Regions from separate parts of the Comamonas sp. DB36 genome, predicted to be linked through region 3. Evidence: predicted binding sites of a transcription regulator. Region 3 holds the regulator's gene; each other region holds the start of a gene.
The links. Region 3 encodes FNR, which switches genes on or off when oxygen is low (the NO sensors DNR and NnrR bind a similar motif). Its sites were predicted from a motif close to TTGATNNNNATCAA; they were not measured.

Region 1 (3,274 bases), 620 kb from region 3:
GCCCAGCCCAGCACGGGCGGCATCGCGCCCGAGGCGCCGCCGATCACGATGTTCTGCGGCGTGCGCGGCTTGAGCACCACGGTATAGATCACCGCATAGCCGACGAAGGTCGCGAGCGTGAGCCACATCGTCAGCGGATTGGTGCCAACGAACAGGATGGCAGAACCGAGGCTGCACAGCGCCGCCGAAAACACCAGCGCCTGCGAGCTCGACAGCTCGCCGCGCGCCGTGGGCCGCCATGACGTGCGCTGCATGCGCGCGTCGATGTGCTTTTCGACCAGGCAATTGAATGCCGCGGCCGCGGCCGCGACCAGCCAGATGCCGGCGCAGGACACGGCCATCTGCAACCACTGCGCGCCCGAAGGCCAGCCGGGCACGGCCAGCACCATGCCGATCAGCGCGCAAAAGACAATCAGCTGCACCACGCGCGGCTTGGTCAAGGCATAGAACTGGGCGATCCGTGAAGCGGAGGACAGGGTGTCGGTAGTCATGCGCGAGCGATGGCTTTCTTGGAGAGGAGGCGGCGACGATCCATTTCGGCGCGCGAAGAAGAGCTGCTGGCGAGACTCCAGACCAGTACGCCCACCAGCGCCGCGGCGCCTCCAGTGTGCAGTACAGCGGCAATCAGCGGCCAGTCAAATAGGACGTTCGACAGTCCGGTCATCACCTGCAGCAGCAGCAGCCCGGCGAGCCAGCGGCGCTGGCGCGCGAGCGCCTGGGCGCGGCGCAATGCCAGCAGCAGCGCGACCAGCGCCGCGGCGACCACATAGGCCGCGAGCCGGTGCAGGTAATGGATGGCGGTCAAGGCTTCGAAATCGAGGTGGCTGCCATCCTGCAGCATGCCCAGCGGGCGCCAGATCTCGAAAGCCTGGGAGAAATTCATGGCCGGCCACCAGCTGCCCTGGCAGGTCGGGAACGTGGTGCAGGCCAGCACCGCATAGTTGGTGCTGACCCAGCCGCCGAGCGCGACCTGCAGCGTCACCAGCGCCAGGCCGACCACCAGCGCGCGGCGCAGCCAGGGTGTGAGCACTTCGGGCTCGCGGCCTTGCACGGCCAGGCCATGGGCGACAGCGGGCACGCACAGCAACGCCAGCAGCACCGTGCCGCCCAGCAGATGCAGCGTCACGATCGCGGGAAACAGTTTCTCGGTCACGGTCAGCGCGCCGAACGCGCCCTGGATGCAGACCCAGACCAGGCTGGCCGTGGGCCACCAGGGGCTGCGCCCCGCAGACAGCGGCTGCTTGCGCGCCAGGCGCCAGCTCATCAGCGTCAGCGCAATGATCAGCACGCCCACGCCCGTGGCCAGATAGCGGTGGATCATTTCGACCCAGGCCTTGCCATGGGTCACGGGGCCGGTAGGCATGGCGGTCTGGGCCGCGGTGATTTCCAGGTGCGCGCCCAACGGACTCGCGTTGCCGTAGCAGCCCGGCCAGTCAGGGCAGCCCAGGCCCGAGTCGGTGAGCCGCGTGAACGCGCCGAACATCACCAGATCGAAGGTCAGGAACAGTGTGAACACGCTCAGCGCAAGCAGACGCTCGGCCGGGCCATGCTGGCGATTGCGGAACCAGACCCAGGCCAGCGGAGCCAGCGCGATCACCGCGCCGATCAGCATCAGATGCAGCAGGGGTTGCAAATCGTAAAGGGGCTGGCTAGTCATCACTCGTTGTTGTCACGTGCGCCGGGCCGCGACCGGCAAGGCCGCCACCATTTCAAGATTGTCTGAAATATCTGAACGCTCTTAATAAAAAAACCCGCGCTGCCTGCGCGAGGTACGAGCGCGGCGCCAGGGCCGGGAAGAGAGCATGCACGACACCTCCTCGCAGGGCTGTCAAGGCGGTCTGCAGACCGCGGCGCATTGTCCCGGGTCAATTCTATCGGCGCACACGCCGCTGCACAGCGCGGCAGCAAGTGACCCTATGGATGATGGGCCCGGCGCGGTGCCGGCGAGCAGGCTCCAACGAGGCATGCAAGCGCCGCGATGCAGGGTGTGACACGCGATCACAGGTTGTCCTACAGTCGACGCGGCAATGGCCGATATCCAGCACATGACCTACATCGCTGATATGACATGCATCGTCGACCTGCCTCTGGAAAGCCATGAGCACGGTTTTGCCTGCTTTTCCTGCGGCCAGCCACTGGCCTCTTCAGGCGTACGCTATGACGGCAAAGGCGGCAGCATCTTGTTGCACCTGCGCTGCGCCAACGAGATGGGCCAGCGACTGATCGTCGACTCCTGGACCAACCGCCGCAAGCATGTGCATGCCGCCGGTTGACGCGCAGGGCCTGTGCCCGGGTGGGCATGCCGACCGCCTCGGCCGATAATGGGCCATGTCCACCCTTTCATGCCCTTTCTGCGGTCATACGCTGACCGATAGCATCTCGCCTTGCGCCGGGTGCGGAAAAATGCCCTCCTCTGCCGCTTCGACTGCGGGTGCACAGGCGGTTGCGCCCGCGCCGCGCAGCCGTCTGGTGCCTTGGCTCATAGGCCTGCCCGTGGGCGCGTTTGCGGTACTGATGGTCGTCGGCCAGCTGTTGTCCACGCCCGAAAGCAGCAACCAGTGGGTGGCGCGCGAAGCCATCAAGGTCTGCAACAAGGAGGTCGCGCGCGCGCCCGAAGACCGCAAGCGTCCCGACCTGACGCCCAAGGACTGCGCCGACCTCGACGCTGCCTTTCGCAGCCAGTACGGCACCGAGCCCTGATCTGATCGCAGCCACGGCGCGCGCCGGCCGTATATTCCTTGCAGGATATACGTCTTGATACATACCAATGTAATCTGTAACAATCAAACTCGGTATTCGCGCCGCTCGCCCTCTATCACCCATGTATGCACGTTTGTGCATGCGGGACAATGGTGAATACCTGAGGCCTGCCTGGCGCAAGCATGGTGGAAAGCGGGCGAAGCTTTCCACCGCCCTCTATCCTGCCCCAGGCACGCCTGCCACGCACAGGCAAGCTGCCTCCACCTACCCAAAGCCCACGAGCTGGGAGCCCGTCATGAACATTGTCATACTGGATGGCAATGTTCACTATATAGAGTATGGGCATTTTTGGTTGAAACTACGCCAAAAGCTACGCCGCTTTCACGTGCCTGTCCGCGGCAAGCTGTAATGGCTCACAGGACGCATTTAACTGAATCGCCCCGGCTGCACTAGACATCTTCGAGCCTCAAACCTGAGACCCAACAGGAGGTGCCATGACAAACAAGCAGCCATACCCTTTAGAATTCAAGATCGAAGCCGTCAAGCACATCACGTAGCGGGGCCATAGGGCGGC
Region 2 (3,274 bases), 630 kb from region 3:
CCCACGCCCGCGATCTGCAGTGACCAGATGTAGTAGTCGAGACCGACGCCCTCGGGGTTGTGGCCGAGGTTGGACAGCGCGAGCCAGCCCGACGTCGAGAACTCACCGATGAACAGCGACACCATCACCAGGATGGCACCGGCGGTCGTCATCCAGAAGCTGAAGTTGTTCAGGAACGGGAAGGCCACGTCGCGCGCGCCGATCTGCAGCGGCACGACGTAGTTCATCAGGCCCGTGACCAAAGCCATGGCCACGAAGAAGATCATGATGGTGCCGTGGGCCGTGAAGATCTGGTCGTAATGGTGCGGCGGCAGGAAGCCCAGGCCGTCCACCGTGGCCATGGCCTGCTGCGCACGCATCATCAGCGCGTCGGCGAAGCCGCGCAGCAGCATGACGATGCCCAGGATCATGTACATGATCCCGATCTTCTTGTGGTCGATGCTGCAGATCCAGTCGCGCCACAGCGGGCCCCAGAGCTTGAAGCGGGTCAAAAGGGCGAGCACCGCCAGGCCGCCGAGGATCACTCCCGCGAAGGTGGCGAGAAGAATCGGCTCGTGCAGCGGTATCGATTCCCAGCTCAACCGTCCGAAGATCAGTCGGGCTGTATCAAATTGGTCAGACATAAAGGGTCTCTTGTGAGGTGGACAGCAGGCCGGGCAGGCCGGCTATCCACCGAATTGCTTATTGCTGGATGACGGCAGGGGAGGCCACGCCGGGTTCCAGGGCTGCCGTGATTTTGTCGGCGTCCTCGGTCGTGCAGATGTCGGCCGTGAGGTTCAGGCCCTTGGCACGTGCATAGGACTCGCCGCCTGCCTTGTCGATGGCCATCATGGTGTGCATGCACATCTGGCCTTCTTCGACGCAGCGGTTCAGGACCGTGTGGTAGAGCTTGGGGTCGACATTGCCGAAGCGTTCGACCGGGTTGCGCTCGCTGGGCTTGGCCAGTGCGAGGTAGCTGTCGCGGTCGAGCGTCTTGCCTTCGGTCTTGGCCTTGGCGATCCACTCGGCGAAGCCTTCGTTGCTCAGGCCGTGGAACTTGAAGGTCATGCCCGAGAAGCCCGCGCCGCTGTAGTGCGAGGACATGCCCTTGTAGACGCCTTCCTTGTTGATCACGGCGTTGAGTTCGGTCTGCATGCCGGGCATGGCATAGATCATGCCGGCCAGGTCAGGCACGTAGAACGCGTTCATCGTGGTGGTCGACGTCAGCTTGAAGTGGATGGGGCGGTCGACCGGCGCAGCGAGTTCATTGACCGTGGCAATGCCTTGCTCGGGGTAGAAGAACAGCCATTTCCAGTCCATGGCCACGACTTCGACGGTCAGCGGCTTGACGTTCTCGGCCAGCGGACGCTGGGCGTCGATGCGGTCGAGCGGACGATAGGGGTCGAGCTTGTGGGTGCTGATCCAGGTGATCGCACCAAGGATGATCACGATGATCAGGGGCGCCGTCCAGATGATCAGTTCGAGCTTGGTCGAATGATGGAAGTCTGGATCGTATTCGGCTTCGGTGTTCGACTGGCGGTATTTCCAGGCGAAGAAGAACGTCAGCAGAATCACCGGAACGATGATGATCAGCATCAGCAGGGTGGCCAGCATGACCAGATCACCTTGCTGCGCGGCGATATCGCCTGCGGGGTTGAGAACTACGGCTTTGCTGCAGCCGCTCAGAGCGGCGACAAGCGCAGTAGCTGTGAGCCACGCAGGCCCACGGATTTCCTTGGATTGAAGCATGTCATGGGCGCGCCAGAGCGCGCTTAGGTGTAAACGTGAGATTGGAACCAGCGTAAATGTAATAAAAAGGAGCAAATTGTCGATTGGACATTTTGTCCCACGTCAAGACGTGGGTGTATTGCGCCATTCTTGGTAGATCAGCGGATTTCGATGTAGGCGGGTAAGCCGAACCGATGTCGGCGGGCTTCATGCCCGCCGGGGTGAGGGGCTGGCGATGGCCGGGCTGTAGTTTTTGGCTGACGCGTTCAGGCGCAAAAGCCGCACCAGGCCCTGTCGTTGACCAGCGTAGAAAGAGCTAGTCATTGAAAGGGAGCATCTCTATGAGCGCAACCGGTTACACAGCATTGTCTGCAGGGGGCCGCGAAAGCCCCGAAGCACTTTCCCGCGCCGATACGGACGAAGAGGTCAGCCCTGGTGATATCGCGGTCGGCGTGATCATTGGCCGGTCGTCCGAATATTTCGACTTCTTTGTGTTCGGCATCGCCTGCGTGCTGGTCTTTCCCGCACTGCTGTTTCCCTCCTTTTCACGTCTTGACGGCACGCTTGCGTCGTTCGCCATCTTTTCGCTGGCCTTCATTGCCCGGCCTTTCGGTACCGCCATCTCCATGGCGGTGCAGCGGCGCTGGGGTCGCGCCACCAAGCTGACGCTGGCGCTGTTCCTGCTCGGCACTTCCACCGTGGGCATGGCCTTCCTGCCCGGCTACCAAAGCCTGGGCATCTGGGCGATCGTGCTGTTTGCCGTGCTGCGCATAGGCCAGGGCCTGGCGCTGGGCGGCTCCTGGGACGGCCTGCCGTCGCTGCTGGCGATCTCCGCGCCGCGCGAGCGCCGCGGCTGGTACTCGATGCTGGGGCAACTGGGAGCGCCCGTGGGCTTCTTCATGGCCGCAGGCCTTTTTGCCTACGTCTACGAGAACATGAGCGCCGAGGAGTTCCTCTCCTGGGGCTGGCGCTTCCCGTTCTTCGTCGCCTTCGCGATCAACGTGGTGGCGCTGTTCGCGCGGCTGCGGCTGGTCGTGGGCCAGTCGTTCTCCCATCTGCTGCACCAGAATGAACTCGAGCCGGTCAAGGCCTCCGAAGTGGTCGCAAACGAAGGCCGCAACGTGGTCATCGGTGCATTCGCGGCGCTGGCCAGCTTCGCGCTGTTCCATCTTGTGACCATCTTCCCGCTGTCGTACATCGAGCTGTATTCCGAGCAGCCCGTGGGCGACGTGCTGCGCGTGCAGATGCTGGGCGCGGCTGCAGCCTGTGTGGCGATGGTAGCTTCAGGCTGGCTCGCCGACCGCTTCGGGCGGCGCAACACGCTGGGCACGATGGCCGCGCTGATCTGCGTGTTCAGCTTTGTCGGTCCCGGCCTGCTGGGCAACGGCCAGGGCGGCAACAACACCTTTCTGATCGTCGGCTTCATCCTGCTGGGCCTGTCCTACGGCCAGGCCTCGGGCACGGTCACTGCGAACTTCACGCCGCGCTACCGCTACACCGGTGCGGCGCTGTCGGCCGACATGGCCTGGCTGGTCGGTGCGGCTTTCGCGCCACTGGTCGCGCTCGC
Region 3 (3,274 bases):
ATGCCGCCGATGGCCGCGGCCGTGGGCACGCCCGAAGACGTGCGCAATCTGGCGCACTACGTGCTGAGCCTGTCGGGCAGCCCCAACGATTCGCTGCGCGCTTCGCTGGGCAAGTCCAAGTTCGCGGCCTGCGCCGCGTGCCACGGCATGGACGGCAAGGGCAACCACGCTTTGGGCGCGCCCAACCTGACCGACGATATCTGGTTGCATGGCTGGGGTGAAGCCGCGATCATCGACATCATCACCAACGGCAAGCAAAACCAGATGCCGGCGCAAAAGGCCAAGCTGACCGAAGGACAGATCGATGTGCTGACCTCCTACGTCTGGAGCCTCTCGCGCAAGCCTGCCACCGCGCGCTGATAGCGCCGACTCGGGGCGGCGCTGCCGCCCTTTTTTTTCGTCCGCACGCCGTGCAGCGCCGGCGCCCGGACCGCAACCTTGAAAGCCGCACCATGTCGCAAAATCCTGCCAACGCTCCCGCACACGATCCCCGGCCCTGGTGGAAATTCGGTTTTGTCTGGATGGTGATCGGCGGCCCGGCCGTGGTCGTGGTCGCCGGCCTGGTCACGTTCTGGATCGCTGCTGCCCATCCCGATCCGGTGATCGATCCCGACTACTACCGCCACGGCGTGGAGATCAACCAGACGCTGTCCGAGAAACCCGACCTGCGCCTTGCGCCCGCGCTGACCGGCCGCAACCACGCGGCGACGCCGGCCGAACACGTGCCCACCGACCGCTGACGCCGGTACGCGGGTTTTCCGCAGCGCCCGCAGGCGGCTTTGGCTGCAGAATGAATTTCCTGCTGCGAAAGGAGTTCCTGATGTGGGCAAAACGCTTGATGTGGATTCTCTGGCCTGCTTTCCTGGCGGCCTGTGCGATGGAAATGCTGGTGTTCGGCTTCGTCGATCCCAGTGACATCCAGTGGCAGGGCGCGGCGCTCACCTGGAGCCGCCAGACGTTCTATACGCTGTCGTTCTTTGCGTTCTGGCTGGTCATCAGCGGCGCGAGCGCCTTGACCTGTCTGCTGGGCATGGGGCCGGCCGAAGTCAACGGCTGGGAAAAAGACGCGCCACGCCTGCGCGATCCCGCACCGGCGCTGGACTGAAACGCCCGGCGCTCGCAGCCGCCGTTATTCGCAGCCGTGCTGGTTGTTGACGATGCGCTTGAGCGCATCGGTATCGAGAATGCGGATATGGCGTTGCTTGACTTCGACGATGCCTTCGTCGACGAACTTCGAGAACGTGCGGCTCACGGTTTCGAGCTTGAGGCCCAGGTAGCTGCCGATTTCCTCGCGCGTCATGCGCAGCACCAGCTCCGACGCCGAAAAACCGCGCGTGTGCAGCCGCTGCACCAGGTTCAGCACAAACGCCGCCAGGCGTTCCTCGGCGCGCATGCTGCCCAGCAGCAGCATCACGCCATGCTCGCGCACGATCTCCCGGCTCATCACCTTGTGCACGTGGTTCTGCAGCACCGTGACTTCGCGCGACAGCTGCTCGAGCTTGTCGAACGGCATCACGCAGACTTCGGCATCCTCGAGCGCGACCGCATCGCAGGTGTGGTGGTCGTTGACGATGCCGTCCAGCCCGATGATCTCCCCCGCCATCTGGAAGCCCGTGACCTGGTCGCGTCCGTCTTCGGTCGCCACGCTGGTCTTGAAGAAGCCGGTGCGTATCGCGTAGAGCGAAGAGAACGCTTCGCCGTTGTGGAACAGCAGGGCACCCCGCTTGACCTTGCGACGCACCGCGACGATGGTGTCGATGCGTTCCATCTGCTCCTCGTTCAAGCCTATGGGCAGGCACAGTTCGCGCAGATTGCAGGTGGAACAGGAGGCTTTGATCGCTTGTAGATTCATGGGAATGGGACCTCGGGGTTGGCGATGCGAGTCTGACGGGCGGCGCGGCCCCCTTTATCGCATGGAACGCCGCAGCGCGCAGCACATGGCGTCACGGCTGCTGCTGATATGCGTCAAATTGTCGCAGGCCCTGGCTGCGCAAGACTTGATCGACATCAAGGTCGCGGAGATTGGGATGCGGCAAAGTACGCCAAAGCAAGGAAAGATCCCCCATGACCGCAATCACCCCCGAGCTGTTGCAGCGTTTCGACGTGCCGGGCCCGCGCTACACCTCGTTCCCGACGGCCGACCGTTTCGTCGAAGCCTTCGGCCAGGACGACTACACCCTCGCGCTGGCGCAGCGCCGCCAGGGTGCGCCCGGTCAGGCGCGGCCGCTGTCACTGTATGTGCACATCCCGTTTTGCGCCGCGCTGTGCTACTACTGCGCCTGCAACAAGATCATCACCCGCCACCCCGAGCGTGCCCAGACCTACCTCGAGTATCTGGCGCGCGAAGTCGCGCTGCATACCGCGCACTGCGGCACGGGCCAGCCCGTGAGCCAGCTGCATCTGGGCGGGGGCACGCCGACCTTCCTCACCGACGCAGGCCTGACCGAGCTGATGGCGCTGCTGCGCCGCCACTTCGCGTTCCAGCCCGGCGGCGAGTATTCGATCGAAGTCGACCCGCGCACCGTGACGCCCGAACGCCTGGCTTTTCTTGCGCAGTTGGGCTTCAATCGGCTGAGCTTCGGTGTACAGGATTTCGACCCCCAGGTGCAGAAGGCCGTGCACCGCGAACAGCCTGCGAGCCAAGTGTTTTCGCTCGTGCAGGCGGCGCGCGAACTGGGTTTCGAATCGATCAATGTCGACTTGATCTACGGCCTGCCGTGCCAGACCCCCGAATCGTTCGAGCGCACGCTGGCCCAGGTGGGCGAACTGCGGCCCGACCGCATCGCGCTCTATGCCTACGCCCATCTGCCCGAGCGCTTCAAGCCGCAGCGGCGCATCGACAGCGCGGCGCTGCCCGGCGCGGGCGCCAAGCTGGCCATGCTCGCGCGCTCGCTCGAAAGCTTCCAGGAGGCCGGCTATGTGTACGTGGGCATGGACCATTTCGCGCTGCCCACCGACGCGCTGGCCGTCGCCAAGCGCCAGGGCCGGCTGCACCGCAATTTCCAGGGCTACAGCACCCAGCCCGACTGCGACCTGATCGCGCTGGGCGTCTCGGCCATTGGCCGGGTCGGCGCGACCTACAGCCAGAACGCGAAGACGCTCGATGAGTATTACGACCTGCTCAACCAGGGCCGGCTGCCCGTGGTGCGCGGCCTGGCGCTCAGCCGCGATGATTTGATTCGGCGCGCGGTCATCATGGCGCTGATGTGCCAGGGCGAGGTGCTCTTCGAATCGCTGGACCAGGCCTGGCTGATCGATTCGCGGCGCTACTTCG

Region 1: ACSVDO_RS10345 (COX15/CtaA family protein) is a predicted target of FNR. The motif match lies at 1,856-1,869, and genes of this name have one in related genera.
Region 2: cyoA (ubiquinol oxidase subunit II) is a predicted target of FNR. The motif match lies at 1,821-1,834, and genes of this name have one in related genera.

What each region holds. Positions count from the first base shown of each region.
Region 1 is NZ_CP196631.1:2,233,423-2,236,696, reverse strand. It holds gene cyoE (heme o synthase) at 1-491, opposite strand, end outside; gene ACSVDO_RS10345 (COX15/CtaA family protein) at 488-1,657, opposite strand; gene ACSVDO_RS10340 (hypothetical protein) at 2,028-2,273, shown strand; gene ACSVDO_RS10335 (hypothetical protein) at 2,404-2,700, shown strand.
Region 2 is NZ_CP196631.1:2,242,239-2,245,512, forward strand. It holds gene cyoB (cytochrome o ubiquinol oxidase subunit I) at 1-623, opposite strand, end outside; gene cyoA (ubiquinol oxidase subunit II) at 682-1,728, opposite strand; gene ACSVDO_RS10390 (MFS transporter) at 2,049-3,274, shown strand, end outside.
Region 3 is NZ_CP196631.1:1,611,269-1,614,542, forward strand. It holds gene ccoP (cytochrome-c oxidase, cbb3-type subunit III) at 1-360, shown strand, start outside; gene ACSVDO_RS07665 (FixH family protein) at 453-740, shown strand; gene ACSVDO_RS07670 (hypothetical protein) at 821-1,105, shown strand; gene fnr (fumarate/nitrate reduction transcriptional regulator Fnr) at 1,130-1,852, opposite strand; gene hemN (oxygen-independent coproporphyrinogen III oxidase) at 2,065-3,274, shown strand, end outside.